4 regions of the Gorillibacterium terrae genome follow, and region 2 is predicted to be linked to each of the others. Evidence: predicted binding sites of a transcription regulator. Region 2 holds the regulator's gene; each other region holds the start of a gene.
The links. Region 2 encodes Rex, which represses fermentation and respiration genes when NADH is low (regulators of the CRP and FNR family bind a similar motif). Its sites were predicted from a motif close to TTGTGAAATATTTCACAA; they were not measured.

Region 1 (7,335 bases), on a different contig from region 2:
CCTCGATCGCGGCCACGATCTCGTCGCGGCTGAGGTCGGTGCAGCCGCAGATGCCGGTCTTGACGGCGCTCTGGTCGTACTCGTCGCCGAGCACGTAGGCAAGAATCTGCTCGACGACCGGGCGGCAGCCGCCGCAGGAGCTGGAGGCTCCGGTCACCTGCTTGACCTCATCGGCCGTCTTCAGGCCGTGCTCGCGGATCGCGCCGACGATCATGCCCTTGGTCACGCCTTTGCAGCCGCAGACGATCTCGTCGTCGGCCATCTCGGCCACGCCGCTGTCTGCCTGCACTGCCTGGCCGACCAGCTGGCCGTAGATGTCGTCGGTCATCTCGGCGCCGGTGCGAATCCACTTCTGCAGCTTGATCGAGTCGCTGACATCGCCGAACAGCACCGCGCCGACGATTTGGTTGCCGCGCAGCAGCACCTTCTTGTAGGTGCGCTTCCAGTCGTCCTGCTGCTTGATCGCCGTAAGTCCCGGGCCATCCATAAACTCTCCGGCCGAGAACACGTCGACGCCGGAAATCTTCAGCTTCGTCGACACCGTGGACCCGGTGTACGGCTCGGTCTCGATGCCGGCCAGGTGCTTCGCCAGCACGGCGCCCTGTTCAAACAGCGGCGCGACGAGGCCGTAGCAGACGCCGCGGTGCTCGTTGCATTCGCCGACGGCGTAGACGTCCGGCGCCGAAGTGCGCAGCAGGTCGTCGACGACGATGCCCCGGTTCACGGCGATTCCGCTCGCCTTGGCCAGCGCCGTGTTCGGCTTGATGCCGACCGCCATGACGACGAAGTCGGCGGCAAGCTCCGTGCCGTCCGAGAAGCGCAAGCCTTCGACGCGGCCGTCGCCGACGATCTCCGTCGTCTGCTTGCCGCAGGCGAAGTTGAGGCCCTGCTCCGTGAGCTCCGCCTGCAGCATGCCGGCGGCGACGGAATCGAGCTGCCGTTCCATCAGGTCCTGAACCAGATGGACGACGGTCACGTCCATGCCGAGCTTGGACAAGCCCTTCGCGGCCTCCAGGCCGAGCAGGCCACCGCCGATGACCGCCGCCTTCTTGTGCGTCGCCGCGGCGGCCAGCATCTTCTCGCAGTCGGCGATGTCGCGGAAGCCGACGACGCCTTCCTTGTCCGCTCCCGGAATCGGCAGCATGAACGGAAGGGAACCGGTCGCGAACACAAGCTTGTCGTAGCCGAGCGTGAGTCCGCTGTCGGTGCGGACGGTGCGGGCCGCCGGATCGACGGCTTCCACCCGGGTGCCGGTGTGAAGCGCGATGCCATTTTCCCGATACCATTCATACGGGTTCGTTACGATCTCTTCAATGGATTTGCTGCCTTCCAGCACATAGGAAAGCTGAATCCGGTTATAGTTCGGATAAGGCTCTTGGCCGATGATGGTGATGTCGTATACCGTCGGAGCCAGCTTGAGCAACTGTTCCATCATGCCGACGCCGGCCATGCCGTTACCGATCATGAGCAGCTTCGGCTTGGTGTTGTCCTTCATGCGGTCTCCTCGCTTTCGTTCTACCCTTGTTAGATAAATCACGTTTCTAAGTATAGGGGGAGACACAAGAAGCAGAAGTGAAATATATCACATAATTACAAAAATCACACCCGGTCCGAACCCAATCCGTGCTGAAATCGCTTAAAAAGAGAGGCCTGATCGTCAGGCCCCTCCATGATCTTCCTCACATTTTACAGGAGCAAGCCGGACAACGGTGCGGAAAGCCGCTTCCCGGCCTCCGGCTCACAGGTCCTGCGTCGTGGCGTTCAGCGTCTCGGCCGTCGTCGCCACGCGGTAGGAGGCTTGGCCGATCTCCTCGATGATGCCGACAAGCGTGTTCATGTCCTTCTTGACGCTGGCAGCGGAGACGAGGCTGGAGTCCATCGAGCGGACGATATCGGCAAACGCCTGCTCCGTGCGAAGGGCTTCGGCTTCCCCGGCGGACACGAGCTCGCGGGTATCCTCGATCGCCTGCACCACGCTTGCGGTGAACGTCGAAGCTTGACCCACCAGCTCGGCGATCTGCCGAACCGCCTGCCGCGTGTCGTCGGACAGCTTCTGCACCTCGCCGGCCACCACGGCAAAGCCGCGGCCGTGCTCGCCGGCCCGGGCCGCCTCAATGGAGGCGTTCAGCGACAGCAGCTTGGTCTGTTCGGCAATGTCCCGGACGATCAGGACGATGTTGTGAATCTGGGCGGAGGACCGGTTGAGCTGCTGAACCGTCTCTTCCATATGGTCCGCGCTCTTGCGAATGGAGGCGATGCGCGCACCGAGCGCCTGTAAATCCTCTTGGCCGGTTGCCGCCAGCCCGCGGCTGTCCTGGGATTGGTCGACGCTCGCCGACAGGGAGCGGTTGACCTCGCTGCTGGTGGAGACGAGCTCTTCGACGGAGGCGCTGGTTTGTTCCGTGAGAGCGGCGAGCTCGGAGCTGATGAGGGCGAGATTGCGCTTCAATTCTTCCTTGACCTTCTCGTATTGCGATTCGCGTTCCTGGATATGCTCCTTCTCATAGGCATCCAGCACGACCTGCTGCTCGAAATTGAACATCTTGGCGATCGTCGCCATCGCCACATCCCGATCCGCCGAGGTCCTCAGTTCCTGTGCCAGATGCTCGAGGAATGACGCTTGCAGCTTTTCGAACGCAGCCATGTACCATTTCGGTTCCAATCCGATCTTGTTGTGCATGACCGCAATGCGAATCCGCTTCTCCATGAACGTAGGGTCGATCCGGCCGTCCAGGATCTCCATGAGATGCCGCCTCATCGTGCCCTTCAGCCGTTCGACGGAGCTGTGGAGGTAGATGATCGCCTTCAGCTTCGACACCTTGACGAGCGAATCGTAATAGTCGTCGACCACCGCTTGCAGGTGGGGCTCCATCAGCGGCTTGATGGTTCTCAGCACCGCCATGTCCTGCTCCGTCAGCTTGATCATCTCGAGCCGTTCCTTCACGTCTCCGTCGAGTCCGGGATCGATGCTTCCCTCGGCGCGCCCGCCGCCGTCGAAAAGGGAGGTTGCCGTTCCGGTCCGTCCGGGCGACAATTTGCGCAGAAGCTCTTGTGCCATCTGCTTGATCGGTTTGCCCATTTGCTCATTCCTCCATCGTGAACCGATATTCCCCTATCCAAGTTACGCGTTCCCATCGCGTTCCGCGTTAGCGCCGGGCCGTACCCTTTCGAAGGTTCAAATACGAAATATTCTCCGTTCCTTGATGGATTCCTGCCTGAATGTGTCAATTAATCGACAAATTTCGAGTATTTTCTTCTTCGTTTTTTTCTCCGGCCGCTTCCTGCCCCCGAAACTTTTGACTTGGCTTTGGCGTCTATAAGGAAGCGGCCGATCAGGAAGGGTTTACCACCTAGCGAATCGGCCCGCCCACTGCAACCGCCTTGCGGGAAGGAGTTCCTCATGAGTCCATTCACCAAAAAAGCCGTCGCCGGTCTGTGCGCCCTGCTGCTGCTCTTCGCCGGCGCCTTTCTCCTCAAATCGGCTGCCGCCTCCCGGGACGCCGAGCCCGGTCCGGCTGCCCCGACCTCCGCGCCCCGGCCGGTCCAAGCTGCGTCTCCGCGGGAACAGGAAGCCCAAGTCGTTGTGTCCATGCCGCAGATGACGGCAGCGCCCGCAGCGTCCGCCGTATTCGCCTCCGGGACGGGCAAGCCGGGCCCCGTCAAAAGCGCAACCCCCATCCATTACACGAACAAGGTCGCCGTGCTCATGTACCACGATTTCAAGGAAGACCCGAAGGCCAAATCCGTTTCGGCCAAGGTGTTCGCCGAGCAGCTCGGCACCTTGAAGGCGAACGGCTTTCAGTTCATCTCGATGGAGCAGTTCAAGGCGTTCAAGCTGAACCGCGGCCAGGTTCCGGCCAACGCCGTGCTCGTCACCTTCGACGACGGCTACGAGGACTTCTATACCGTGGCTTATCCGTATCTGCTGAAGAATAAGATTCCCGCCACCAACTTCATCATCGTCCGGTCCACGGACACGGGAAACCCCGGCGGCAATCCGCATCTGACCTGGGACCAAATGCGGGAAATGGCGAAGAACGGCATGAGCTTCTACAGCCATACGTATAACCAGCATTTCTATATTCCCGGTTCCGGGCCGGCGCTCACGAGCCGCTATCCCGCCGAGAAAGGCAAGCCGGCCGAAACGGCCGAACACTATCGCAAGCGGATCAAGGACGACCTGGCTCTCGCGGATAAGCGAATTCACGATGAGCTGGCTACTCCGACCGACGTATTCTGCTATCCGTACGGAGCGAACAACCACGACCTCCGTGCTACCTCCATCGCCCTCGGGCACAAGCTGGATGTCACGATCTCGCCGGGACTGAATGGTTCGGATGGCCGGACGGTCTACCGGATCAACGCCGGCTACAAAAGCATCAGCGGCAAGACCCTGATGCAGACGATCGTCAAGTATGCGAAGTGATGCTATCGTCAGCATAACGAGAACAGGCTGTCCCCGGTCAGGTCGATTGACCGTCGGGGGCAGCCTGTTCTGGCTTATGGGTTGGGCAAGGGGTTACCGCATAGCGGTCGTTCTCCCCGGCTTCCAATCCTTGAAGGCTTGCTGATAGGAATCCGGCAGCGTAAATACGCCCAGGGTGAGATTCAGCGAATAAGCCGGCAGCCCCTCCCGCCAATGGGGAAGCTTGACTAGCAGGGAAGAGAGATCGCCCTCCCCCTCTTGGACCTCCAGCTTCGCTAAGGCGAACTGGCTTACGGAGTACAGGGTGGCGGAATCGGCCAGGCTTTGCAGAAAGCCTTCCAAAGAGGCCAAATCGCCGTAAACCGTGGCTTGAAACCGGTGCGGCACTAGAGTTCCCGGGGCCGCTTGCGCCGCCGGGGAATCGGTTCCCGCGCCCGCGGTGCCACTGCCGGTATCGGCAGAACCGGCGGAAGCGGCAGAGTTGGCGGAACCCGCGGCTGTGCCGGTCGCTGCGGCTTGGGTCTGTCCCGCGTCCTGCGACAGCTTGACGAAGATCACCTCGGCCCGATCGGACAGCTGCATCAGCTCGCCCGTGATGGCCGAGAGCTGCAGCTTAAGCGGAAGCGCCGTCAGCAGGTGACCAATCTGTTGGTCGGTGGCCTGTTCGACCACCGGCTTAGCGGCCAATGCCTGCTGTTCGGCTTCCTTCGCCCGCACCTGCTCCGCCGTCGACCGGTGCTCCTTCCAGGCGGGCCAGACCACCAGCAGGCCGACCGCCAGGTTCACCAGCACGGCGAAGGCGATCACTGCCGTCAGGCTGCCGACGGCTTTCTTGTAAGCGGACCGGTAAAGCCCGCCCGTCGTCTCGTTCATGGTTCCTCCCCCTTGCGGATGTCGACTACCGACGGAAGTGGAATGTCGATGCTGAGCGTGTAATACTCCCGGTTGGTCAAATCCAGGGTCTGACCATCCTTGAAGAGGAGCCTCGCCTTGTCCCCCGAGCGGAACTGCTTGTGCTCGGTGACGGTCAGGCTCATCCGGTCGAAATACGGGACGGCTTCCAATTGCCGGATCGTGTCGTTTAGCTGCGCCTCGCCCAGCACGATCGCCGTCAGGCTCAGCACCCGGCCGTCGGTGACGGACAACTGGTCCATCTGCCCTTGATACGGCAATGCCGCAAACAGCGAATCCAGCACGGGAATCCAATCGGGGCGGGCGTCGGTCAACTGCTTCAACATCTCCTCGCCCTGCCGGTACAACTGGCTCTGGGGATCGAGGGTCGTTCGCCGCTGGAGCTCCTGCACGCGGGACGTGATCTGCTGCAGCGAAACTTCGTCGGAGCTGCGGTTGGCCTTCCACACATACGCCAGAGAGAGCTGGGCGATCAAGAAGGTGCCTGCGGCGATCAGCGCCAGCAGGATGAAGAAGTCTCGCCGTTTAACCAGGTAAGGGGCCTTCGGCAGCAGGTTGATCGGCTTCATGCGCGGTTCCCCCTTAACGCGAGGCCGACGGGCACCGCGAACGCCGAAAGGTCGACCGGCTTCCCGAACGGCCCGTTCGGGCCCGCTTCCGACTCATACCGGTAAATCCGCTGATTGGTGCGGGTAAACAGGTAATCCTCCAGAGCATCCATCCTCGCCAGACTTCCCGTCAGCACGATCGCCGGAAACTCCAGGTTGCGGTTATCCAGCGAATACCGATAGAAGTTCAAGAGCCTCTCCAACTCGGACAGCAGGTCCTGGCAAGCATGCTCGAAGGAGGGTTTCGCTTCCGCGTAAGCCGGATAGCCGAAGGTCTCGACCTCCTCTTCTCCTCCCGGACCCGCAGGAAAGCGGATCTCCATATTGCGCGTCAACCGGAACAGGCCGTGGTCGACGATGGTCAGGTCGGTATTGGAGGCGTTGACGTCGATCAGAATCCAGGAGTCCTCCTCTTGGAGCGGCAGGCACCACTCCTGCAGTCTCATCAACGAGAACGCCTTGATCTCGAAGCTCTCCGGCTGCAAGCGCAGACGGCCCAACAAGCGAACGTATCCCTCCAGCATATCGAGCGGCGCGGCGACCACCAATACCTCGCCCAACGCATCGGCGACGTTCTCGGCAGCGGCCGCCGACTCGCGGGCGCTTTTGCTTCCAAATAGATCGGACAGACGGATGTCCTTCTTCATCCAGGATACCGCGTCCGGCTGCTTGCCCGTTCCCGGTTCTTGGCGCGGCTTCGCAGGTCTTCTCCGGGCCGCCGCCTCTCTCTTCGGCCGCTCCCGCTCCAGCCGGGTGTACGCGTAATACGGCCGTTCGAACGGCAGGGTCAAGTGGTGCGCCAGCTCGTAGCGGACGAGCCTGTCCAACTGCTTGTCCGGCACATCCGGCAGCCGGATCGTCTTCACCAGCACCGTCTGGCTGGGGATCGCCAGATGCACCCGCCGGGTTCCCCAGCGTTTATCGTCGAGCAGCCAGCGGATGGTGTTTTCCAGCGCGGCTTCGTCTTCCACACGCCCGTCGTTCATCGTTCCCTTCGGCAACGGTGCGGAGGCGTGCTGGATCATCCGCATCTGCCCGCCGCCGGCCGCCTCGATCTCGCAGAGCTTGACTTCCTCCTCGGTGATCTCCATACCGAGGCTCGACTTGCCGGACTTGATTCGGCTCCAAAGCATCTGGATCATGGGGGTCTTCCTCCTGGGTGTCATCATGGGGTGCCGCTCGTTAGGCGGGAGGTCCATTTGGTGCTTGCTTTGGTGCTGGTGATCGTGACGGTGCGGGTGGTTGTCGTCGGCGTGGGCACATGGACGATTTTGATATATTTTCGGGCCTCGTTGCTGTTTGTGCCATACCAGTTGGCCATGGTGGTAGTGCCACCGGCATAAAATCCGCCTAACTTCGTTGGATTCGCAATGTTTAGGCTAATCGTCA
Region 2 (7,335 bases):
CCCTGCTGATGGAGGAGCCGGAAACCGCATGCCTGCCGGAATCCGCCGCGGAGGACCGGCCCGCCTCGGAGCATTTTGCCAAGGGTCAGGGGTATTACAAGCTGCACATGTTCGCCCGGGCCGTCGGCGAATTCGAACAGCTGGTCCGGGAGTACCCCGATTTTTTATTGGGACGGGTCTACTTGGCGATGGGCTACCTGCGGTTAGGGGAGCTGACCGAAGCCTACCGGCACTTCCAACTGCTGGTTCCGCTGACCAAGAACAGCAAGCTGAAGGCGATCTCCTACAATGCCATGGGCTGCATTCAGGTGCACAACCACAACATGGATCAAGCCTACGGGTATTTTAAAATGGCCGATCTGACGGACTCCTCCTTCATGGAGCCCGCTTTATGGAGCAAGGAATTCTGGCCTTACCGCAGGACCTAAGCGTCCTGCTTTTTCTTTTGAACAAAGAACAATTGTTTGGTATGCTAAAAGGAGCATGGAAGAAGGGAATTGATCGGCCGGAATGAAATTCGCCGTTTTGGATTTTGAAACCACCGGAGGCCAGCCTGCCGATTCCATTATTCAGGTTGGCCTTGTTGTTATAGAAGACGAACAGATCGTGGCCCGCTATTCTTCCTTTGTCCATCCCGAGGTCTCCATCCCGCCCTTCATCGTCTCCCTTACCGGAATCGACGACGAACTGGTCCGAGAGGCCCCGCCGATCGAACAGGTCGTGGCGGAGATGCAGCCCTTTTTGCAGGACAGCGTGCTGGTCGCGCACAACGCCGGCTTCGATTTTGCTTTTTTGCAGCGGGCTCTCGAGGATTCGGGGTACTTTAAGTTCAACGGCATGGTGCTCGACACGATGGATCTGGCGCGCATCTGCTTTCCGACGCTGCCGAGCCTGGCTCTCGGTAACATTTGCACAAGTCTGGAAATTCCGCACGAGCGTCCCCACCGGGCCGATTCCGACGCGGAGGCGACAGCCCTGCTGTGGCTCAAATGCTTGAGCCGGTTTCAGGATTTCCCGCTGCTGACGGTTCAAAGGATCGCGTCCGTGTTTCGCGACGATCCGTCGGACTTTGCCTGGTTCATCGACCAGGAAGCGGCGCGCAAGGAGCGCTCGGCGGACGTCGATCCGGACAGCGACCGCTATTTCCGGCAATTTTTCCTCGCGGCGGAAGATTGGGGCACGGATTCGCCTGAACGGGACGAGGCGGAGACTTCCCGGCATCTGGGAATGCCGTTTCCCGAGTTTTACGAGGGCGTTAAGGCCGCGCTCCGGGAATCCTTCGACGTCTTCGAGGAACGGCCGGCGCAGGACCAGATGACCGAAGCGGTCGCTTCCGCGTTCGGGGACAGCAGTCATCTGCTGGTCGAAGCCGGGACGGGAACGGGCAAATCGCTCGGCTATCTGCTGCCCGCCCTCTATTATGGCATCCGCGAGCAAAAAAAAGTCATCGTCAGCACGCATACGATCAACCTTCAGGAGCAGCTCAGACAGCGGGACCTGCCGCTCTTGCAGCAGATCTTCCCGGTCGAGTTCCGGGCGGCCCTGCTCAAGGGCAGAAGCCATTACCTCTGCCTTCGCAAATACGAGCAGAAGCTTACGTACGCCGAATACGAGCACGGCCGGGAGGACCGGCTGATGGCAGCCCAGATGGTAGCGTGGCTGACCGAATCGGAGCGGGGAGAGGACGAGGAGCTTCACTTCGGCCGCGGCAGCATGGAGTTCTGGCGTTCGGTTTCGAGCGACGCCGATTCCTGCCTGAACCGGAACTGCCCTTGGTTTAAGAAGTGCTTTTACCACCGGGCCCGCAACGAAGCGAACGAGGCGGACCTGATCATCACCAATCATTCGCTGCTCTTCACCGACATGAAAGCGGAGCATCGCATTCTGCCGGGCTACAAGCACCTGATCGTCGACGAAGCCCACAACTTCGAGGATGTGGCGGTCAAGCACCTGGGCTCCGAAATTTCCTGGTATTCCTTTGTGAACGCGGTCACGCAACTGTTCCGCGACGGACGAGGAGGCCAGCTCCCCTTCGTTCGCAATCGGCTGCTGCACGCCGAGGACATCTCCCGGGACAAAGCGGGCGTGTGGATCGAAGCGATCGACGAGGCCCAGCCCGCGCTCCTCGATATCCGCGAACGCTGGGAGGAGCTGGCTTCTCTCCTCTATGAGATGCTGGCCTTCTCGGGCGGAGACGGCGGCGAAGGCCCGCTGACGCTGCGCATCCCCGAGGGACGCCAGCCGGCGGGCTGGGGAACCCTGCTCGACCGGGAGGAAGAGCTGTACGCCCGGATGACGGCGGTGCTCAAGTCGCTGGATAAGCTGATCGTCGAGATGAAGGATCAGGAGGAGCTGTTGGAGCTGCAAGGGCTTGTTACCAACATCGCGGGCGGCATCAAGGAGCTGTACCGGCACCGGGATGCGCTGCGCTTCTTCCTGAAGCAGTCCGACAGCGGTTTCGTCTACTGGATGGAAGGGACGACCCAGCAGCGGATCAAATCGCTGCAGCTGCTCGCCGTACCGATCGACGTCAGCGCCATGCTGCGGGATGCGCTCTTTTCGGTCAAAGACAGCGTGATTCTCACTTCGGCCACCTTGTCGGTCGGCAAGACGTTCAATTATATAACCGAGCAGCTTGGCTTGCAGAAGGCGGCCTCGGAGAATCGGCTGCGGACTGTTCTGCTGCCGTCTCCGTTCCGTTACCGGGAGCAAGCCCTGATGATCATCCCGCGGAATTTCCCCGTTCTCCGGGGCGTGAAGGGCGAGGCGGAATTCATCGCGGCCCTTACCGATTCCCTCGCCGAGGTTGCCAAGGCGATGAACGGCCGGATGCTGGTGCTGTTCACCTCTTACCGGATGCTCCGGCAGGTGCACGGCGAGCTGAAGGACCGGCTCGGCGGAGAGGGGATTCAGGTACTCGGCCAAGGCATCGACAGCACGAGCCGCAGCAAGCTGGTGAAGCTGTTCCAGGGAGGAGGAACCAGCATTCTCCTCGGGACGAGCAGCTTCTGGGAAGGGGTCGACATTCCCGGCGAAGCGCTGAGCTGCCTGGCGATCGTTCGGCTGCCCTTCCAGCCGCCCAACCATCCTTTGGTTGAAGCGAAGAGCGAGAAGCTCAAGGAGGCGGGACAGAATCCATTCATGAAGCTGTCGGTCCCGCAGGCGGTTATCCGGTTCAAGCAGGGCTTCGGCCGCCTGGTGCGCACGGCGAACGACAAGGGCATCGTGATGGTGTACGACACGAGAATTCTGGAGACGTATTATGGGAAGCATTTCTTGTATTCGCTGCCGGGCCCGAAGATCGAGCATATGACGGTCGGCCAAGTGGTTCCGCGCATTCACGAATGGATGGAAGGGGAAGAAGAGGCATGAAGACGACGACGGAGAAAATATCGGAGGCGGTGGTACGCCGCCTGCCCGTTTACCTGCGCTACTTGACCGAACTGATGGGAAACGGGGTTCAGACGGTTTCCTCCCAAGACTTGGGGCGGCGGCTTGATCTCAATCCGGCCCAGATTCGCAAGGACCTCGCCTATTTCGGCGATTTCGGCAAGAAGGGCATCGGCTACGATGTCGAGTACCTGATCGAGAAAATCCGCCACATCCTGAAGCTCGACCGCGACATCGCCGTCGCTCTGGTCGGCGCGGGCAACTTGGGCAAGGCGCTCAGCAACTACAACGCGTACTTGAACGACAACATGCGCATCGTCGCCCTGTTCGATTCCCAGCCCTCGATTGTGGGCACGACGATCAACAACCTCACCGTCCAGCCGATGGAGGAGATGGTGGCCACGGTCAAGGCGCAGCACATCCGGGTCGGCATCGTAACCGTGCCCGGCTCCGAGGCGCAGAAGGTGGCCGACGATCTCGTCGACGCCGGCGTCGAAGCGATCCTGTCCTTCGCTCCGGCGATTCTGAAGGTGAAGGAAGGCGTCCGCGTGCATTACGCCGACTTTACCACCGAGCTGCAGAGCCTGGCTTATTATCTGGAGTAGGCTCGCCAAGGCCGACGAACGGCCAGACTTACGCGAACCCAAACCAAACGGGCTGCCCGATCCGGAGAACAACCGGAGGGACAGCCCGTTTATTCGTATGCTTTTCAAGTGGAGGAACGCTTGTCTTAAGCGTAACGGAGAATGATGCTGTCGAGAATATTGGCGACGCCTTCGCAGGCATCCGTCGCTTTTTCCAGACGCTCGTACAGCTCCTTGATCTTGAAATCGCTGTAAGGGTCGGTCGGCGAAGTGAAGATTTTGCGGATGCCTTCGCGCAGCAGCCGGTCGCCTTCGTTCTCGTAGCTGTTGATGATGACCGTATGCTCGCTGATCTGGTTGTATTTTTTCTTGGCCAGGAGCTTGAACGCATCCAGGATGTGTTCGCAGGCGCCGACGATGACTTCGGCGAATTTCAGCATGTAATCGTCCGACTTCTCGATGATCAGGTAGTCGAATCGGGCGGAGGTCTCTTCGATATAGTCGATGACGTCGTCCATCCGGTTGGCCAGGTCCATGATGTCCTCGCGGTCGAGGGGCGTGATGAATACCTTGTTGAGCCCGCGGTAAATCATGTGGGTGATGTTGTCGCCCTTATGCTCCAGGTCCTTCAACTGATCGATATATGTGACGGGCGGTTTGGCCCCGCTCATCGCCTCGCGGAACAGGTTGGCCGCCACCAGCGTGTTCTCGGCCGCTTCTTGCAAGAGTCCGTAAAAGTCCGTGTCGCTTTTCTTCTGAAACATGGTGTCCTTTGCTCCTTTTGGATAGAGATTAACCGGGTCTGTACGGGCAAGCCGTAAAGAGATATCTATCAGTTAAAGTAACATAAACATTCGGCACAAAGCAATGAGCGGCGCCACATTGGCTTACCCTCGAAGCGGACGGGCGCCTTGCTTTTGCCGGAAACCCGTTGTACATTGGGAAGGAAGCCTCAACTGTGAAAGGAATCGGTGCGATGAAGCGCATTTGGATCAAGAACGGAATTTTTTTGACGGCAAATGAACAAGAACCTGTCTTGCGGGGTTCGATGGTCGTGGAGGGGGACCGGATCGTCTATCTGGGAGCTGCACTCCCGCCGGAGGAAGAAGCGAAGGGCTTCGACGAGATCGTCGACGGCACCCGCCGGCTGTTCATGCCCGGACTCGTCAATACCCACGGGCACGCGGCGATGTCGCTGCTTCGCGGAGTCGGCGACGATCTCGCGCTGCAGGTCTGGCTGGAGGAGAAGATGTGGCCGAACGAAGCCCGCTTCACGGCGGAGGACGTCCGGGCAGGCACGCTTCTGTCGATCGTCGAAATGCTTAAATTCGGAACCACCGCCTTCGTGGACATGTACGATCATATGGATGAAGTGGCTCAAGCGGTGGAGGCGTCCGGCATGCGCGGCGTGCTCGCCCGCGGCGTCATCGGGCTGTGCCCGCCGGACGTCCAAGAGACCAAGCTGGCGGAAGCGATCCGCTTTGCCCGGGAATGGAACGGCGCGGCGAACGGGCGGATCACCACGATGATCTCGCCGCATGCCCCGTATACCTGTCCGCCGGAGTACATCCTCCGCTTCGTCGAGGCCTCCGCCGAGCTGAATCTGCCGATCCACACCCACATGTCGGAGACGGCGCGCGAAGTGGAGCAGAATGTCCGCGACTACGGGGTAAGACCGGTCGAGCATCTGGAGAAGCTCGGCGTATTCGACCGCCCCTGCCTGGTTGCCCACGGCGTTCACCTGAACGCGGAAGAGATCGCGATTCTGGCCCGCCATGACGTGCGGGTGTCGCATAATCCCGGCAGCAACCTGAAGCTGGCGAGCGGCATCGCTCCCGTACCGGAGCTTCTGCACGCCGGAGTCAAGGTATCGCTCGGCACGGACGGCTCCGCCAGCAACAACAACCTCGACCTGTTCGAAGAGATGCGTCTCGCCGCGTTGCTTCATAAAGGAGTGAGCGGCGACCCCACAGCCATTCCCGCCTTCGAAGCCTTCCGCATGGCGACGGCGGCCGGGGCCGAGTCCGTATGGCTGCCCGAGACAGGACGGCTCCAAGCCGGCAAGAAGGCGGATTTCATCGCCCTCGATATCGATCAGCCGCATTTCGAGCCGGCCTCCAATTACTTGTCCCATGTCGTCTATTCCGCATCGGCCAAGGATGTTACGGACGTGTGGGTCGATGGGCGGGCGCTGGTTCGGAACGGCGAGTGCGTGACGCTCGACGAAGAGAAGATTAAAGCGGAGTTTCGCCTACGCTATGCGAAGCTGATGGGGGCCTGATGGCCATTCGGATGTCGAGCCGGCGGGGATCGCGTTCGGGAATGCGGCTCGGAACGAAGATCCTGCTGATTGCGGTGGTCGTTCTCGGTGTCTTGACATTTGTCGGCTACCGGTTTTATCTGTCCATTCAATCGCAGATTTGGAGCGATGAGGATGCAGCCGTGCAGACGGCCATGGCCCAGACCTCTTTGAAATCCGTAGACCGGGTGGATTCGTATGTCGGCGATGCGCCGATGATGATCGTGGAAGGCGCGGACGGCGAGGGCCGGAGCATGCTGGTGTGGGTGGCGGGCAATGAGACGCACAGCGAGTTTGCCGATGCAGGGGTCACCAAGGAATGGGTGCGCAAGCAGACCCTCATGGATAGCCCGGGAGTAGAGCTGCTGCGCATTGTACCGGCGATGTTCAACGGCGATTACGCCTGGCAGTCGTTTTACCGAATGAAGGGCGAAGACGGCAAGAAAAAGCTCTACTACAACTTTTACCGGTTTAAAGACGGAGCGCTGCTCGACAAGTGGCTCCTCAGTCTGCAATAAGCATGGTTGAGAATCCCTGGGTCATTTCCCGGGGATTTTTTCAGTGTTTTTTCATTTTTGCCCGCACGAAGCAGCGAAATGTGATATACTATTGTCTATCAGCTTGTTGCATCAAAATCTAGTAATGAAAGGCGGACGTTAATGAAGCTCAAAGTATTGCCGATTCTTATCGCCCTGCTGACCTCCGGAACTCTTCTTTTTGGCGGATGGTTTATGTATCGCAGTTATGCGATGGAGAATCCGCTGGCTGATCTCGTCAAAAAAAATGCCGGTGTGGAGCAGGTTGACGCCACTTTTTCCAATAAGCAAGTCGTTGTTTCCTTAAAGCTGTCCCAAGACGCCAATCTCCGCCAGATCTATCAGTCGATCAAGACCGATGGAGCCTCGCTGGTCGGGGGCCGCGAGATTCAAATCAACGTGCAGAGCCAGTCCTCCGCCGCCATTGACGACTGGTGGTCGAATGCCCTGTTCGGCGTGGCCCAGGCGATGGATACGAAAAAATACGGGGATATCCCCGAGTTGTTGAATAAGCAAGCCAAATCGG
Region 3 (7,335 bases), 460 kb from region 2:
GTCATCGACAACCAGATGCGGGTCTCCCAGGAGATCGCCAGCCTGCTCGGGGAGACGACCGCCGTCACCAAGGTCACGCTCACCAAGATGAAACGGCTGATCGCGCGGGATTAACCCGCGGGAGATCCGCAAGCGAGGAGGCTTATCCGATGCAAAAGGACCGGCTGCTGGCCGAGGTGGGCTTCGCCAGCCTGATCAAAAAGGGGGAGGAGCTGTGCGGCGACAAGGTAAATGTCGTTCCTTGCGAGGACTCGACCATCGTCGTGCTTGCCGACGGCCTCGGCAGCGGGGTGAAGGCCAATATTCTGGCGACGCTCACCTCGAAGATCGCCGGCGAAATGCTGAAGCACGGCGCACTGATCGAGGATGTCGTGCAGACGGTGGCAGAGACGCTGCCGGTGTGCAAGGTCCGGGGGCTTGCCTATTCCACCTTCACCATCCTCCAGGCTTATCACGACGGAACGGTGTACCTGGTCGAATACGACAACCCGCCGACCTTTCACTTCAAGGGCGGCAAGCTGACGCCCATCGCCCACAGCGAGCGGCTGATCAACGGGCGGAAGATCAAGGAAAGCCGGTTTCTCGCCGACCGGCAGGATGCGTTCCTCTTCGTGAGCGACGGCGTCATCCACGCGGGCGTGGGCGGAATTCTGAACCTGGGCTGGCAGTGGGACAACGTGGCGGAGGCGATGGAGCGGTTCATGCAGCGCGACCCGACGGCGGAAGCGGCGGCGCATTATCTGACGGAGACGTGCGAGCATCTGTACTGCATGGAGCCCGGCGACGACACGACCGCCGTCTGCGTCAAGTTCCGCCGTCCGGCTCCCCTGTCCGTGCTCATCGGTCCGCCCGAGGACTCGGCGCGGGACGAGGAAGTGGTGCGGGCGTGGTACGCGCCTCCGGGCAAAAAGGTCGTCTGCGGCGGCACCTCGGCCAACATCGTCTCCCGGCTGCTGGGCAGCCCGCTTCAGGTGGAGTTGCCTGCCGAGCCGAACGCGGAGGTGCCGCCGACCGCTCGCATGGAAGGCGTCGATCTGGTCACCGAAGGCGTGCTGACGCTGCGCAAAGCGCTGATGGCGCTCAAGGAATACGCCGAGGCGGAGGGCTTTCCGCGGGACATTCGGGGCAGCGACGGCGCGGCGCGGCTGCTGCGGCTGATCAAGGAAGCCACCGAAGTCCATTTTCACGTCGGTACCGCGATCAACCCGGCGCATCAGAACCCGCATTTTCCGGCCGATCTCAACATCAAGCTGCGCATCATCGACGAGATCGCCATGACGCTGCGCCGGCTCGGTATGCCGACGGAGCGGACGCTGTACTAGCGCCGTATTGGATAGAGGGAAATGCCGCTGCCGGTGCGGGCGCGAATGCGGGCTCGTGGGGAAGTCCGCTCGCCGTCCGGCGGCAAAACGCACAACAAGGAGTGTTAAAACGTCATGTGGGAGTTTGAAACGGATGTCGAGCGCATCCAGCATACCGTACTGACGGAGATCAGCCGGCTCGCTATCGCGCGCAGGCGGGATTTTCTCTTCGACGAGGTGCCGAAGGCCGTCATCCCGGGTTCAAAACCGCAATTCCGCTGCTGCGTCTACCGCGAGCGGGCGATCGTGCAGGAGCGGGTGAAGCTGGCGCTGCCGCAGATGGGCGAGCAGATCGTCCACGTCATCAAGCCGGCCTGCGAGCAGTGTCCGGTGCACCGGGTCTCGGTCACCGATTCATGCCAAGGCTGCATCTCCAAGCGCTGCAAGGAGACCTGCCCGGTGGGCGCAATCTCGATCGTCAACAAGCGGGCGCATATCGATTACGACAAATGTCTGGAATGCGGCCGCTGCAGCAAGGTCTGCCCGTACACGGCGATCACCGACCACCAGCGGCCGTGCAAGGCGGCCTGCCCGGTGGGTGCCATCACGGTCGACAACGGGGAAGCGGCCGTCATCGACGTGGAGAAGTGCATCAACTGCGGACGCTGCATCTCCGGCTGCCCCTTCGGCGCCATCGGCGATAAAACCTTCATCCTCGACGTGCTGGAGCTCATCCTGGAGAAAAAACGCGTGAACGCGGTCGTCGCCCCCGCCATCACCGGCCAATATCCGGGCGTGGCGCTCGGGCAGATCAAGTCGGCGCTCAAGAAGCTCGGCTTCGGCCATGTGTTCGAGGTGGCGATGGGCGCGGACGAGACGGTGCGCAAGGAAGCGCAGGAGCTCGAGGAGCATCTGGAGCGGGGCGAGCCGATGACCAGCTCGTGCTGTCCGTCCTTCGTCCAGTTGATCCGCAAGCATTACCCTGCGGCGCTGAAATACATGTCGACGACGCCTTCGCCGATGGCGGAGATCGTCGCGATGCTGGAAGAGCTCGACGCAGGCGCGCATACCGTCTTCTTCGGTCCCTGCGTGTCGAAGAAGGCGGAGATGCTTGCCACCTTCGGGCCGGGCAAGCATTATGCCATGACCATCGCGGAGCTGGACGCCTTGTTCGACGCGTTCGGCGTCGATCCGCGCGCATGCGAGGCGGAATCGATCAACGACGCCACTCGCCTTGGCCGGAGCTTTCCCTGGTCGGGCGGCGTGACCGAAGCCATCCTGGATTATCTCCAGCCGGAGGGACAGGTGCAGACGCTCGCGGCGAATGGGGCGGAGGAATGCATCCAGCATCTGCGCAAGCTGAAGTTCAACAAGATGGAGGGCGATTTCCTCGAAGGCATGGCCTGCATCGGCGGCTGTGCGGGAGGGCCGGGCTGCATCCGCGATATCCGCAAGACCGTGAAGGAAATGAAGGCATTCCGCGATGCGGCGGAGAAGCCGGTGCTCGCGGCCGCAGAAGGAGGCGGCAGGGGATGATCAACGAGACAGACATGGCGGCCCTGCGGATGCAGTTGGCCGATAGGCTCCGCCGGCGGAAGCCCGGCGGGAATAAGGCAGTTGCCGCCGGCGAGGAACCGCGGCCGCGGTCGGTGCTGGTATGCGGAGCAGGCGGCTGCGCTTCGGGCGGCGGACGGCAGCTCTATGCCGCCCTGCGCGACGAGCTGCTGCGCCGGGGTCTTGCCGGGCAGGTCGAGCTCGTTCCGACGGGCTGCCTGGGCTTGTGCGCGGAAGGGCCAGTGCTGGCGGTCGCTCCGGAAGGAGTCGTCTACAGCCGCGTCGGCGTGGCCGATGTCTGGGAGATCGTCGAGGATCATTTGCTGGCCGGAAAGCCGGTCGAGCGCCTTCTTGCCGGGTACATCGCCCCGGAGGAAGGGCTGTACTCCGCAGAAACCCGCCGGATTACCGCCCGCTGGGGAATCATCAACCCGGAACGGCTGGAGGAGGCGGTTGCCGCGGGGTCTTACCGAGCTCTGGCCGCGGCGGTGTTAAGGAAAGAATCGGTCGAACTCGTCCGGTTGGCGGACGAATTCCTCCCCGGCTTCGGCCCGGCGGACGGCGTAGTTGCCACCTTGAACGAGCCGGCTCCCGGCGTCTATCTGCGCAGCACACTGGCGGAGAGCGATCCGCATTCCTTGCTGGAGGGCTTGGCTCTTGCGGCCATAGCCGTGAACGCGCCGCTCGCGGTGCTTCACGTTCCGGCGGAGTACACGCTCGCCGCCGAGCGGCTGCGGCTCGCGCTGCGCGCGGCCGTTGAAGCGGGCTTCCTCGGCGACGGCCTGTTCGGCGGCGAAATCTCTCTGCGCGTCGAGCTCTGCGTCGGCGAGGAGGATTTCCTCCAGAAGGACGACTCCGCTCTCTTGGAAGCGCTCGGCGGAAGACGGGCGGCGCCTGCCCCGGCCGATCCGATCGATCCGATCGATCCGGCCGCTTCCGGCTGCGGCGTCTTAGGCGGACTGCGCGTCCGCATCGCCTCTCCCGAGTCGCTCGTTCGGCTGGCCTTCGCCGCATCGTCCCGGCTGGCGGCGGCAGAGGAGCCGTCCGCCGAAGAGGAGACGGTGCTGCTCGCTTTAAGCGGTCGTCTATTGCGGCCACGCCTTTGCGAGGCTTCCGCGGCGATGACCCTGCGGGAGCTGATCGAGCAGATGGGAGGCGGCCTGCCCGAAGGAGACGAGCTTCAAGCGGTCCAGTTCGGCGGGCCCACGGGCGGTCTGCTGCGGCCCGACCAATTGGAGGTTCCGCTGAATGCGGCCGGGCTGCGAGCTTGGAGAGAAGGCATGGGTGCGCCCGTGCTGACCGCGATCGGCAGCGATGAGAATCTGCTGGATGCGCTCCGTTCGGTCTACCGCTACCTGGGAAGGCATTCCTGCGGCCAGTGCAGCGTCTGCCGGATCGGGCTTGCCCGCGTAGAAGAGCGGCTTGGCGCGGCGGGAGAAGAACCGGATGCGGAGGCTGTGCGGCAGTTGGCCGCGCTCGGAAAACAGCTGCGGGAAGCCTCGCGCTGCGGCTTCGGCCGGGCAGCGGCCAGGCCGCTCCTCACCTATCTCGCTCATTTTTGCCGAGTTGAGGTGGAGTGAGCGGCTTCCAAGGGGGCTTTCACTGAGATATAGGTCACAACGAATCCGCGGGACTCCTTTTGCCAGAACGGATCACCGAAACGCGTTTCGATGAAAAAAAGCCCGTCAGTACGGGGAATTCTAGCCGTATTCATTGTCCCGGCGATGGTGCGAGGGGGAAGAGAAAGGGAAGGAAAGCGTATTCAAGAGAGATTTTTCACTTTTTTTCGCAAAACCCCCTTGTCATCCGGCTGGAAATGGAGTATATTGAACACATGAAAGACATTAAGTTCACGCAAGCTTATGGGACGGAAAAAGTCCTACTGGGACTGAAGTTGCACATCCTTTCAGAAAAGCAAGCTTAAAAAGCAGCAACGCCAACCTGGGGCACTTGCCTACGCGCTTCACGCAAGCCGCCAAGCCCGCCGCACCGGCCCTAAAGGAAGATCAAAGTTTTTTATTTAGGCTATCATGTGAATTTATTCACTACATTAAATGGAGGGATTTCCATGGCAGTGGAAGAAAAGAAATTGAAGGATTCGGCAACCGTACAGGAGACGATCAACAAGCTCGTCGAGAATGCCAAGAAAGCCCAAGAAGCGTTCATGAGCATGACGCAGGACCAAATCGACAAGATCGTTCAGGAAATGGCGCTCGCCGGCCTCGATCAGCATATGTACCTCGCGAAGCTGGCAGTGGAAGAAACCGGCCGCGGCGTTTACGAAGACAAGATCACGAAGAACATCTTCTCGACCGAATATGTCTACCACAGCATCAAGTACGATAAGACGGTCGGCGTCATCGAAGAGAACCCCTATGAAAATTATCAGAAAATCGCCGAGCCGGTCGGCGTGGTCATGGGAATTACCCCGGTAACGAACCCGACCTCGACGACGATGTTCAAGGCTCTGATCTCGATCAAGACGCGCAACCCGATCATCTTCGGCTTCCACCCGTCGGCGCAGAAGTGCTCCTCGGAAGCCGCCCGAATCCTCTACGAAGCCGCCGTCAAGCACGGCGCTCCCGAACACTGCATCCAGTGGATCGAGAAGCCGTCGATGGAAGCCACGAACACGCTGATGAACCACCCCGGCATTGCGCTGATCCTCGCAACGGGCGGCGCAGGCATGGTCAAAGCCGCTTACAGCTGCGGCAAACCGGCACTCGGCGTCGGCCCCGGCAACGTGCCCTGCTTCATTGACAAGACCGCCTATCTGGAACAGGCCGTCAACGACCTGATCCTCTCGAAGACCTTCGACAACGGCATGATCTGCGCCTCGGAGCAATCGGTCATCATCGAAGAGCCGGTCTACGAGCAAGTGAAGCGGATGATGATCGCCCAGGGTTGCTACTTCCTGAGCAAGGACGAAATTCCGAAGCTGACGGCCATGGCCCTGAACGTCGAAACTTGCGCCGTCAACCCGGTCATCGTCGGTCAGCCCGCCACGAAGATCGCCGAAATGGCTGGACTGAACGTCCCCGCCGGAACGAAGATCCTGGTCGCCGAAATCTCAGGCGTCGGCCCGAAATTCCCGCTCTCTGCCGAGAAGCTGAGCCCGATCCTCGCCGCCTATCGCGTGAAGAACGCCCAGGAAGGCATCGAGCGTGCGGCGGAAGTCGTCGCCTTCGGCGGCATGGGCCACTCGTCGGTCATCCACTCGCATGACGACGCCGTCATCCAAGCCTTCTCCGACCGCCTGCAGACCGGCCGCATCATCGTCAACTCGCCGTCGACGCAGGGCGCCATCGGCGACATCTACAACACCAACCTGCCGTCGCTGACGCTGGGCTGCGGTTCCTACGGCCGCAACGCTACCTCGTCGAACGTCACCGCCGTCAACCTGATCAACGTCAAACGCGTCGCCTTCCGCACGGTCAACATGCAGTGGTTCAAGGTTCCTTCGAAGGTCTACTTCGAGAAGGGCGCGACCCAATACCTGGCGAAAATGCCCGACATCTCCCGCGTCATGATCGTCACCGACCCGATCATGGTGAAGCTGGGCTACGTCGAAAAAGTCGAGCACTACCTGCGCAAGCGGCAGACCCCGGTCTTCATCGAAGTGTTCTCCGATGTGGAGCCGGACCCGTCGACCACGACCGTTGACCGCGGCGTCGACATGATGAACCGGTTCCAGCCGGACTGCATCATCGCCCTCGGCGGCGGTTCGCCGATGGACGCAGCGAAGGCCATGTGGCTGTTCTATGAATACCCGGACACCGACTTCCACGCCCTGAAGCAGAAGTTCATGGATATCCGCAAGCGGATCTACAAATACCCGCGCCTCGGCAAGAAGGCCCAGTTCGTGGCCATCCCGACCACCTCGGGCACCGGTTCGGAAGTGACCTCGTTCGCGGTCATCACCGACAAGAACCAAGGCAACACGAAGTACCCGCTGGCCGACTACGAGCTGACGCCGGACGTCGCGATCGTCGATCCCGAGTTCGTCTACTCGCTGCCGAAGGTCGCCGTCGCCGATACCGGCATGGACGTCCTGACCCACGCCATCGAAGCGTATGTCTCGGTCATGGCCAACGACTTCACCGACGGCCTGGCGCTCAAGGCCATCAAGCTGGTATTCGACAACATCGAGAAGTCGTACCTGACGGCCGACCCCGATGCCCGTGAGCACATGCACAACGCGTCCTGCATCGCCGGCATGGCCTTCGCCAACTCGTTCTTGGGCATCAACCACAGCTTGGCGCACAAGTGGGGAGCCGAGTTCCACACCTCCCACGGCCGCACCAACGCCATCCTGATGCCGTATGTTATCAAGTACAACGCCCAGAAGCCGACCAAGTTCGCTTCCTTCCCGAAATACACGCACTTCATCGCCGACCAGCGCTATGCCGAGATCGCCCGCTTCCTGGGCCTGCCGGCCAGCACGACGGAAGAAGGCGTGAACAGCCTGATCGAAGCCATC
Region 4 (7,335 bases), on a different contig from region 2:
GCGTAGCCGGCGATGGCCATCGCTTCGATGACGGAGTGCGGGTCGCCCTCGAGGATCGAGCGGTCCATGAAGGCGCCGGGGTCGCCTTCGTCGGCGTTGCAAATCATGTATTTCTGGGCTTTATCCTGGTCGGCCGCGAACTGCCATTTGACGCCGGTGGTGAAGCCGCCGCCGCCGCGTCCGCGCAGGCCGGATTGCTTCACGGTGTCGATGACCTGCTGACGGGACATCGTCATGAGCACCTTGCCGAGCGCCTTGTAGCCGTCCTGGGAGATGTACTCGTCGATGACTTCCGGGTCGATGACACCGCAGTTGCGCAGGGCAATGCGCTTCTGCTTACGGAAGAAGTCGGTTTCCTCAAAATTGTGGATTTTGCCGTCGGCCTTGGTCTTCTCATAGACGAGGCGGTCCAGCGGCTTGTTGTTCAGCAGGTGGCCTTCGACCAGATCCGGAATGTCCTTGACCTCGACGCGGCTGTAGAAGACGCCTTCCGGATAGACGATGACGACCGGGCCGAGCTCGCAAAGCCCGAAGCAGCCGGTGCGGACGACTTCGACCTTGTCTTCGATGCCGTGACCCGCGATTTCCTTGTTCAGTGCCGCGATGATTTTGTTGGAATCGGACGAGGTGCAGCCCGTTCCTCCGCAGACCATCACCGAGCGATAATCGACGGCGCCGGCTTCTACGCCGGTGATCTGCCGATTCGCCAGCTTCGCTTCGGTGAGCGTCTTAATGGCTTCAAGATCCGTTAACAGCTTCATGCCTATACCTCCCGTATAAAATGCACCGTTCGTGCATGCTTATCAGTTGTACTCTTTGAGAATCTTGGGAATGTCGTTCGGAGTCAGACGGCCGTAAACCTTCTCGCCGATCGTCAGAACCGGGGCAAGGCCGCAAGCGCCCAGGCAGCGGGTGGCTTCCAGGGTAAACTTGTTGTCGGCGGTCGTCCCTTGAACCGCTACGTTCAATTCCGTGCTCAGCCGATCCAGCAGGCCTTGGGCTCCCTTGATGTAGCAAGCCGTTCCCATGCAGACGCGGATGATGTTTTCGCCCTTGGGCGTCAGGGAAAAGAAATGATAGAACGAAGCGACTCCGAAGATTTCGCTCATCGGGATGTTCAGCTCGGTGGATACCACCTTAAGCACATCCTCGGGCAGATAGCCGTAGATGTCCTGAACTTCATGCAGAACCGGGATAAGGGCGCCCTTCATGGCCTTGAAGCTCTCGATGGCGGCCTTGACCTTTTCCAGCTTTTCGTCGGGTACATCCGTTCCGCCGCAGCAGCAGGCGGTTTGTTGCAATTCCATCTTGGACTCTCCTCTCAAGCGCTGAGAATGATAATCAATGGGCAAGGGAAAGGCCGGCAGCCGAGACTGCCGGCCTCCATGGACCCACATGCGTTTAACGGATGGGACGCGAATCCCGCTTCCGGTCGAACCTATCGTTTTTTGAAAAAAGGGCCCGCTCGTTGTCTATACTGCGGCAAGGAGGCGGGCCCGGCACCTTCACGGAAGCTTCTTACAGCTCCGGATTCTCGTGCTTGGCTTTCAGACGGCTCCAGCGGCGTTCCACTTCGGTTTCGAAGGAATGCAGCAGTTCGGCGTTTTCTTCCTTCAGGAGGTGCTTCGTCTTGCCCATGCCCTTCAGCCACTCGGTAACCGGAATCCGCTTGCCCTTCTCTTCCGGGTTGTAGGTGATCGTCGTGACGCCCTGCTCGATTTCATACAGCGGGAAGAAGCAGGAGTTGACGGCGGCGCCGACCAGATCGTTGCCCTTCTGGTCTTCCGATTTCCAGTTCAGCGGGCAGGCGCACAGAAGCTTGCCGTAAGCCGTGCCGACATTGTTGGCATACCATTGCGCCTTGGCCGCTTTCTTCAGCAGGTCCTGGGCGTTGGATTCGGTGGCGGTGAAGACGTACGGAATGTTGCAGGCCGCGAGAATCTGGGCCGTATCCTTGTGCTGGCCCTTCTTGCCGTTCTGGGCCTTGCCGACGCCGGAAGTGCTCGTCATGTGGCCGATCGGCGTCGAATAGGACAGCTGCGAGCCGGTGTTCATGTAGCCTTCGTTGTCGTACTCGAGGATGATCATCTTGTGGTTGCGCAGAGCGGTACCGACGGCCGCCCCCATGCCGATGTCCATGCCGCCGTCGCCGGAGACCATGATGAAGGTCACGTCGTCGGACACCTGGATTTCACCGCGGCGCTTCAGTTCATAGAAGGCGTCGACGGCTCCGGCGACCGTAGCGGCGCCGTTCTGGAACAGGTTGTGCACGAAGGTCTGCTTGTGCGAGGAGTACGGATAACTGGCCGTTACGACGTAGGCGCAGCCCGTCTGGAACAGCAGGACCACGTCGCCCTCGATGCCCTTCATGAACAGCTCGATGGCGGACAGAGCGCCGCAGCCCGGGCAGGCGCCATGGCCGGGAGCGAGACGGTGCGGCTTCACGGTCAGCTGGCGCAGCGGCGGCAGCTTGACGTTCAGGCGGCCGGTCGTTTCGTCCTGGGTAACGTTGATCAGGCCGGTCTTGTACTGTTCGGTCTTCAGCGGCTCCATGACCGGCTGCGACACGAGCGTGTTGGCCTTGTCGCCCGGATAGTGGCCGTGGTAATCGAACGGCTTCTCGGCGTAGCCCTTCTCGGCGGCGTCGATGGCGGCTGCGAAGAAGGCTTCGGCGTCGTCGGCATAGAAGTCCTTGCCGCCGAGACCGAAGATGCGGGACAGGACGATCGTCTTGTTCTCCGGATCGACCTTCAGCGCGGAGCGGATTTCATGCGTCAGGTTGCTGCCTTGGGCGCCGTAAGAATCGGCGCGTTCGCCGACGAGGACGGCCTTGACGTTCTTCAGGGCCTTGCGGATCGCGTCGGTCGGGAACGGACGGATGATGTTCGGACGGATGAGGCCGGCCTTCACGCCTTTGGCGCGGAGGGCGTCGACCGTGTCCTTCGCCGATTCGCCGGCGGAGTTCAGCAGGAATACGGCCACTTCGGCGTCTTCCATGCGGTACAGGTCGAGGGTCGGGTATTCGCGGCCGGACAGCAGGGCGTATTCGCGGGCGACCTGCTCATACACTTCGCCTGCTTTTTCCAGTGCCTGGCTGAGCTGATAGTGGTTGTTGACCAGATCGTCGCCGCCCATGTGCGCGCCGACGGTAATCGGATGCGACGGGTCTGCGATGTTCGGGTAGTTGTGGTTCGGGTTCGGACCGACGAAGTCCTGAACCACCTTGTTGCTCTTGAAATACTGCACCTTGCGCTTCTGGTGCGAGGTGAAGAAGCCGTCGTAGGCCACGATGACCGGCAGGCGGACATCGGAGTGTTCGGCGACCTTGAGCGCCATGATGTTCATGTCATAGACGGCCTGCGGCGTGCTGGCGGTCAGGATGACCCAGCCCATGTTCAGGCCGTAGTACAGGTCGGAGTGGTCGCCGCGGATATCGAGCGGACCGCTGATTGCGCGGGTTACCAGGTTCAGTACCATCGGGAAGCGGGTACCGGATTGGGTCGGCAGCTGTTCGAGCATGTACAGGAAGCCCTGCGAGCTCGTTGCGTTGATGACGCGGGCGCCCGTCATGGCGGCGCCGTAGCAAATCCCGGCGGAGCCATGCTCGCCGTCGGCGGCGATCAGCTGGATGTCGTGAAGACCGCGGGTCTTCATCTGGTCCAGGTATTGAGCCACTTCCGTGGACGGGGTGATCGGGAAATAGCCCATGATGTGATAGTTGATCTGGGCGGCAGCCGTAGCGGCCATTTCGTTACCGGATTCGAAGTGGGTAATCTGCTCCGCGGGCTTAACTTCCGACAATTTATCTTCAATAACGGCCATGGTTCATGTCCTCCCCTTTACCTTAATTAAAAACCTGGGCGACGCGGTTCTGCTCGGCATAGCCCACTTCTTCGCGACGGGATGCGAGCGCATCGGTCGGGCAAACTTCCACGCACTTCAGGCAGCCTTTGCAGTATTGATAGTCGATGCCGCGGAGGAACTGCTGCGGACGGCCCTTCTTGTCTTCTCCGGTTTCCCAGACGAAGCAGTAGTCGGGGCAGACGGCGTCGCAGTTGGCGCAGCTGATGCATTTCTCTTCGTTGAATTCGGGAAGGAAGCCTTGGCGGGAGCCGCTCAGGTCCTTCATGGTGCTGTTGGCTTGGGCCAGAATGACGCCGCCCGGCACTTGGGTTTCATAGCCCAAGGTGGACTGGGCGCGCTTGAACGGCTTCGCTTCCGCTCCGGCCGGCACTTCGTAGGTCATGAACTTCACTTCGTTGTAGCCGCGGTCGAAAGTCCGGATGTTCGGCTCGACGAGATGCGGATATTTCTTCTCGAAGGTGGAGCGGATGACCTTGCGCATCGCTTCCGGGTCGAGGAAGTCGCAGATCCGGAACAGGGCGCCCAGCATGGAGGTGTTGACCTTCGTCTTCTCTTCGACGGCGATGCCCATGGCGTCGACGATGGCGAGCTTGCCGTATTGCAGGCCAAGGTCCTTCTTGACTTCTTCGAAATCGCGGGTCGTGTTGACGAGGACGACGCCGTCCGCCGGCAGGCCGCTGATGACGTTGACGTTCTTGTACAGCGCTTCGTGGAACACGCCGACGACATGCGGTTCTTCGATCGGGCTGTGGTCGCGGATTTCGACATCCGGATCGCAGAAGCGGACGAACGCCTTTACGGGAGTGCCTTTTTTCTCGGAACCGTAAGATGAGAAGTTCGACGCGTTGAGCCCGAGGCCGATGGCGCCGGTTTCGGCGAGCATCTTGCCCGCGAGGTTGGCGCCGAGTCCGCCGATGGATTCGAGGCGAATTTCGAAAAAGCCCAGCGAGTTCTTCTTCGGTAAAATAGACATCTGGTTTCCTCCTTTGTATTCAATGAAGCTCAAATCCTCGGTCGTACCGGATAGGCGGCAGGGGGAGGGGGACTTAAGCAATCATGCGAAATTCACGGCCGGATCGGTCTCTTCGCGGAAGGCGACGTGATCGCCCCGTCCGAGATTGATCCGGTAGCCGGAAGCGACGATGCGCATCTCGATGCAGTGGCGGCAATGGGCCGACTCGTCTCCGGTGCAAATCTTGTTCTCGTAAAGCGCGTATTTCTCCCGCACGGCGAGAGGCGACAGAATCGGCATGACCACGTTGGCTCCGGCCTTCAGAGCTTTCTCGCGGCCGACCGGATCGAGCGTGCCCATCGCCGTGGTGGCGGGCAGCATCGCGGCCGGTACGAACAAGCGAGCAAGCGCTACCATAACAAGCGTATCTTCGACCGTTCCTCCGGCTGCCCCGGCAAGCGGCGTGGAGCTGTGCGGGATGAACGGGCCGATTCCGATCATCTCGGGCTGCAGCTCGTGAAGGAACAGAAGGTCCTCCGCGAGGTGCTCCGGCGTCTGTCCCGGCAAGCCGACCATGAAGCCCGCGCCCACCTGGTAGCCGATCCGCTTCAGGGTGTGCAGGCATTCGATGCGGTTGTCGTAGGACATCCCGGGGTGAAGCGAGTCGTACAGGCTGCGCGACGCCGTCTCGTGCCGCAGCAGGTAGCGGTCTGCGCCGGCTTCGTGCAGGGCGCGGTAGAAATCCTCGCTGCGCTCTCCGACGGACAGCGTGATCGCGACATCCGGATAGCGCTCCTTGATCCGGCGGACGATGCCGGACAGGACTTCTTCCGTAAAGCGGAAATCCTCGCCGCTCTGCAGAACGAACGACCGGTAGCCGAGCGCATAGCCTTCGTCCGTGCAGGCGAGAATCTCGTCTTCCGTCAGCCGGTAGCGGTCGACGCCGCCGTTCGACCGGCGAAGCCCGCAGTACAGGCAATCCTGCTTGCAGATGTTGGAGAATTCGATCAGGCCGCGCATGAACACGTCCTTGCCGTAGTGCGCCTGCCGCGTCTCGTCGGCGAACCGGTACAAGGTCTTGCGTCCTTCGGGAGTCAGGCCGCCGAGAAGCTCGACAATCTCGTCTTTCGTGAGGCAATTCGTGCGGTGCAGCTTGGCGAGCAGTTCGTCCACGCGTGGCTCCTCCTTTCCGGATGCGCCGCGCGGCGTGAAAGGACAGCGCGGCGAAAAACGAATCCATCCCCGAAACCCTGACATCCAGCTCGCAGCAGCCTTGAAGATTCGGTGACAGTCCGTCTTTCGTACCCCATTGTACTTCAAATCATCCACGGCTAAAGTGAACTAATTCACAAGATCGGGTAAAATTAGAAAAGAATCAAGCCCTATTAAAAAATTATTTTTCGACGGTCCGTCTGCGGCGAAGCAACGATGCGGCGTTTTTGAAACAGCCGCCGAAAGCTCAGCCGGCGAAGGCGAAAAGACGTTCGTCAAGAGCCTGCTGTTTCCTATCCCCGCCTGCGGCATCTTATCGGGAATCGGCGCGGCCTTTCCCTTTTGCCCACCCTCTATTTGCGGCTTCGGAGAGCGTTCCGAACGCCCAAAACTGCTATATAACAGAGGTTGCCAAATTCCTCAACAGATCGGAGAACAGCCGATTCCGTCATGCAGGGTTCGCCATAATTTGCAATCGCTTTCAATCAAGGAACCGCCCCTTCCTCAGGGATTTCCTTCCATAGAAGTGATGAACATCATTCTCATTTGCCTCATTTCAGTCGAAGAAGCGTTCGGGAGATTTGAATTCGGCTTTGTGCGATTCTCGGGAATCGGCTACACTGAAATAGAGGAACGAAACCGCTTTATCAGGAGGAATGACCATGCCCATCGCCTATGTGACCGGAGCCGACCGCGGCCTCGGACTGGCCTTGACCCGCGGGCTGCTCGACCGGGGGTACCGCGTGTTCGCCGGCAGCTATTTGCCCGATTGGCCGGAGCTCGGCCAACTTGCCGCAAGCGAGCCGGAGCGGCTGACCGTCCTGCCGCTCGATATCTCCGACGAGGCCTCGGTCAACGCCGCCGCCGCGTTCATCGCTTCGCGGACGGACCGGCTCGATGTCTTGATCAACAACGCCGGCATCCACAACGAGCCGGAGAGCACGATCCTCGACGACCTGAACTTTCCGTATATGCTGAAGGAATACAGCGTCAACGCCCTCGGTCCACTGCGCGTCACGCATTCCGTCATCCGGCTCCTGCTCGCGGGCGAAGGCCGGAAGCTCGTCAACATCGGCTCCGAGGCGGGAAGCGTCTCCGGCAATTGGCGGACGCACACGTACGGCTACACGATGAGCAAATCGGCGCTGAACATGCAGTCGGCGATTCTTCAGCTCCACCTGAAGGAATTCGGCGTGAAGGTGCTGTGCCTGCATCCCGGCTGGGTGCGCTCGTACATGTCCGGCGAGAAGAACCTCGACGCCGCGCTGGAGCCGGAGGTTCCGGCGGAAGGCATCCTGCGGCTGATC

Region 1: a site for Rex is predicted at 1,571-1,588, ahead of nirB (nitrite reductase large subunit NirB). Genes of this name have one in related genera too.
Region 3: a site for Rex is predicted at 4,886-4,903, ahead of adhE (bifunctional acetaldehyde-CoA/alcohol dehydrogenase). Genes of this name have one in related genera too.
Region 4: a site for Rex is predicted at 6,151-6,168, ahead of hydE ([FeFe] hydrogenase H-cluster radical SAM maturase HydE). Genes of this name have one in related genera too.

What each region holds. Positions count from the first base shown of each region.
Region 1 covers NZ_JBPPGI010000005.1:62,432-69,766, reverse strand. The annotation lists gene nirB (nitrite reductase large subunit NirB) at 1-1,495, opposite strand, end outside; gene ACSEXS_RS17245 (protoglobin domain-containing protein) at 1,739-3,079, opposite strand; gene ACSEXS_RS17240 (polysaccharide deacetylase family protein) at 3,401-4,426, shown strand; gene ACSEXS_RS17235 (hypothetical protein) at 4,520-5,299, opposite strand; gene ACSEXS_RS17230 (PilN domain-containing protein) at 5,296-5,907, opposite strand; gene pilM (type IV pilus biogenesis protein PilM) at 5,904-7,088, opposite strand; gene ACSEXS_RS17220 (hypothetical protein) at 7,112-7,335, opposite strand, start outside.
Region 2 covers NZ_JBPPGI010000002.1:539,414-546,748, forward strand. The annotation lists gene ACSEXS_RS12540 (tetratricopeptide repeat protein) at 1-428, shown strand, start outside; gene dinG (ATP-dependent DNA helicase DinG) at 511-3,372, shown strand; gene ACSEXS_RS12550 (redox-sensing transcriptional repressor Rex) at 3,369-3,995, shown strand; gene ACSEXS_RS12555 (DUF47 domain-containing protein) at 4,121-4,738, opposite strand; gene ACSEXS_RS12560 (amidohydrolase) at 4,951-6,255, shown strand; gene ACSEXS_RS12565 (cell wall elongation regulator TseB-like domain-containing protein) at 6,255-6,791, shown strand; gene ACSEXS_RS12570 (hypothetical protein) at 6,933-7,335, shown strand, end outside.
Region 3 covers NZ_JBPPGI010000002.1:78,789-86,123, forward strand. The annotation lists gene ACSEXS_RS10550 ([Fe-Fe] hydrogenase large subunit C-terminal domain-containing protein) at 1-114, shown strand, start outside; gene ACSEXS_RS10555 (SpoIIE family protein phosphatase) at 150-1,322, shown strand; gene ACSEXS_RS10560 (monomeric [FeFe] hydrogenase) at 1,437-2,837, shown strand; gene ACSEXS_RS10565 ((2Fe-2S) ferredoxin domain-containing protein) at 2,834-4,435, shown strand; gene adhE (bifunctional acetaldehyde-CoA/alcohol dehydrogenase) at 4,924-7,335, shown strand, end outside.
Region 4 covers NZ_JBPPGI010000005.1:247-7,581, reverse strand. The annotation lists gene nuoF (NADH-quinone oxidoreductase subunit NuoF) at 1-761, opposite strand, end outside; gene nuoE (NADH-quinone oxidoreductase subunit NuoE) at 804-1,307, opposite strand; gene ACSEXS_RS16965 (thiamine pyrophosphate-dependent enzyme) at 1,519-3,822, opposite strand; gene ACSEXS_RS16960 (2-oxoacid:acceptor oxidoreductase family protein) at 3,845-4,837, opposite strand; gene hydE ([FeFe] hydrogenase H-cluster radical SAM maturase HydE) at 4,919-5,989, opposite strand; gene ACSEXS_RS16950 (SDR family NAD(P)-dependent oxidoreductase) at 6,691-7,335, shown strand, end outside.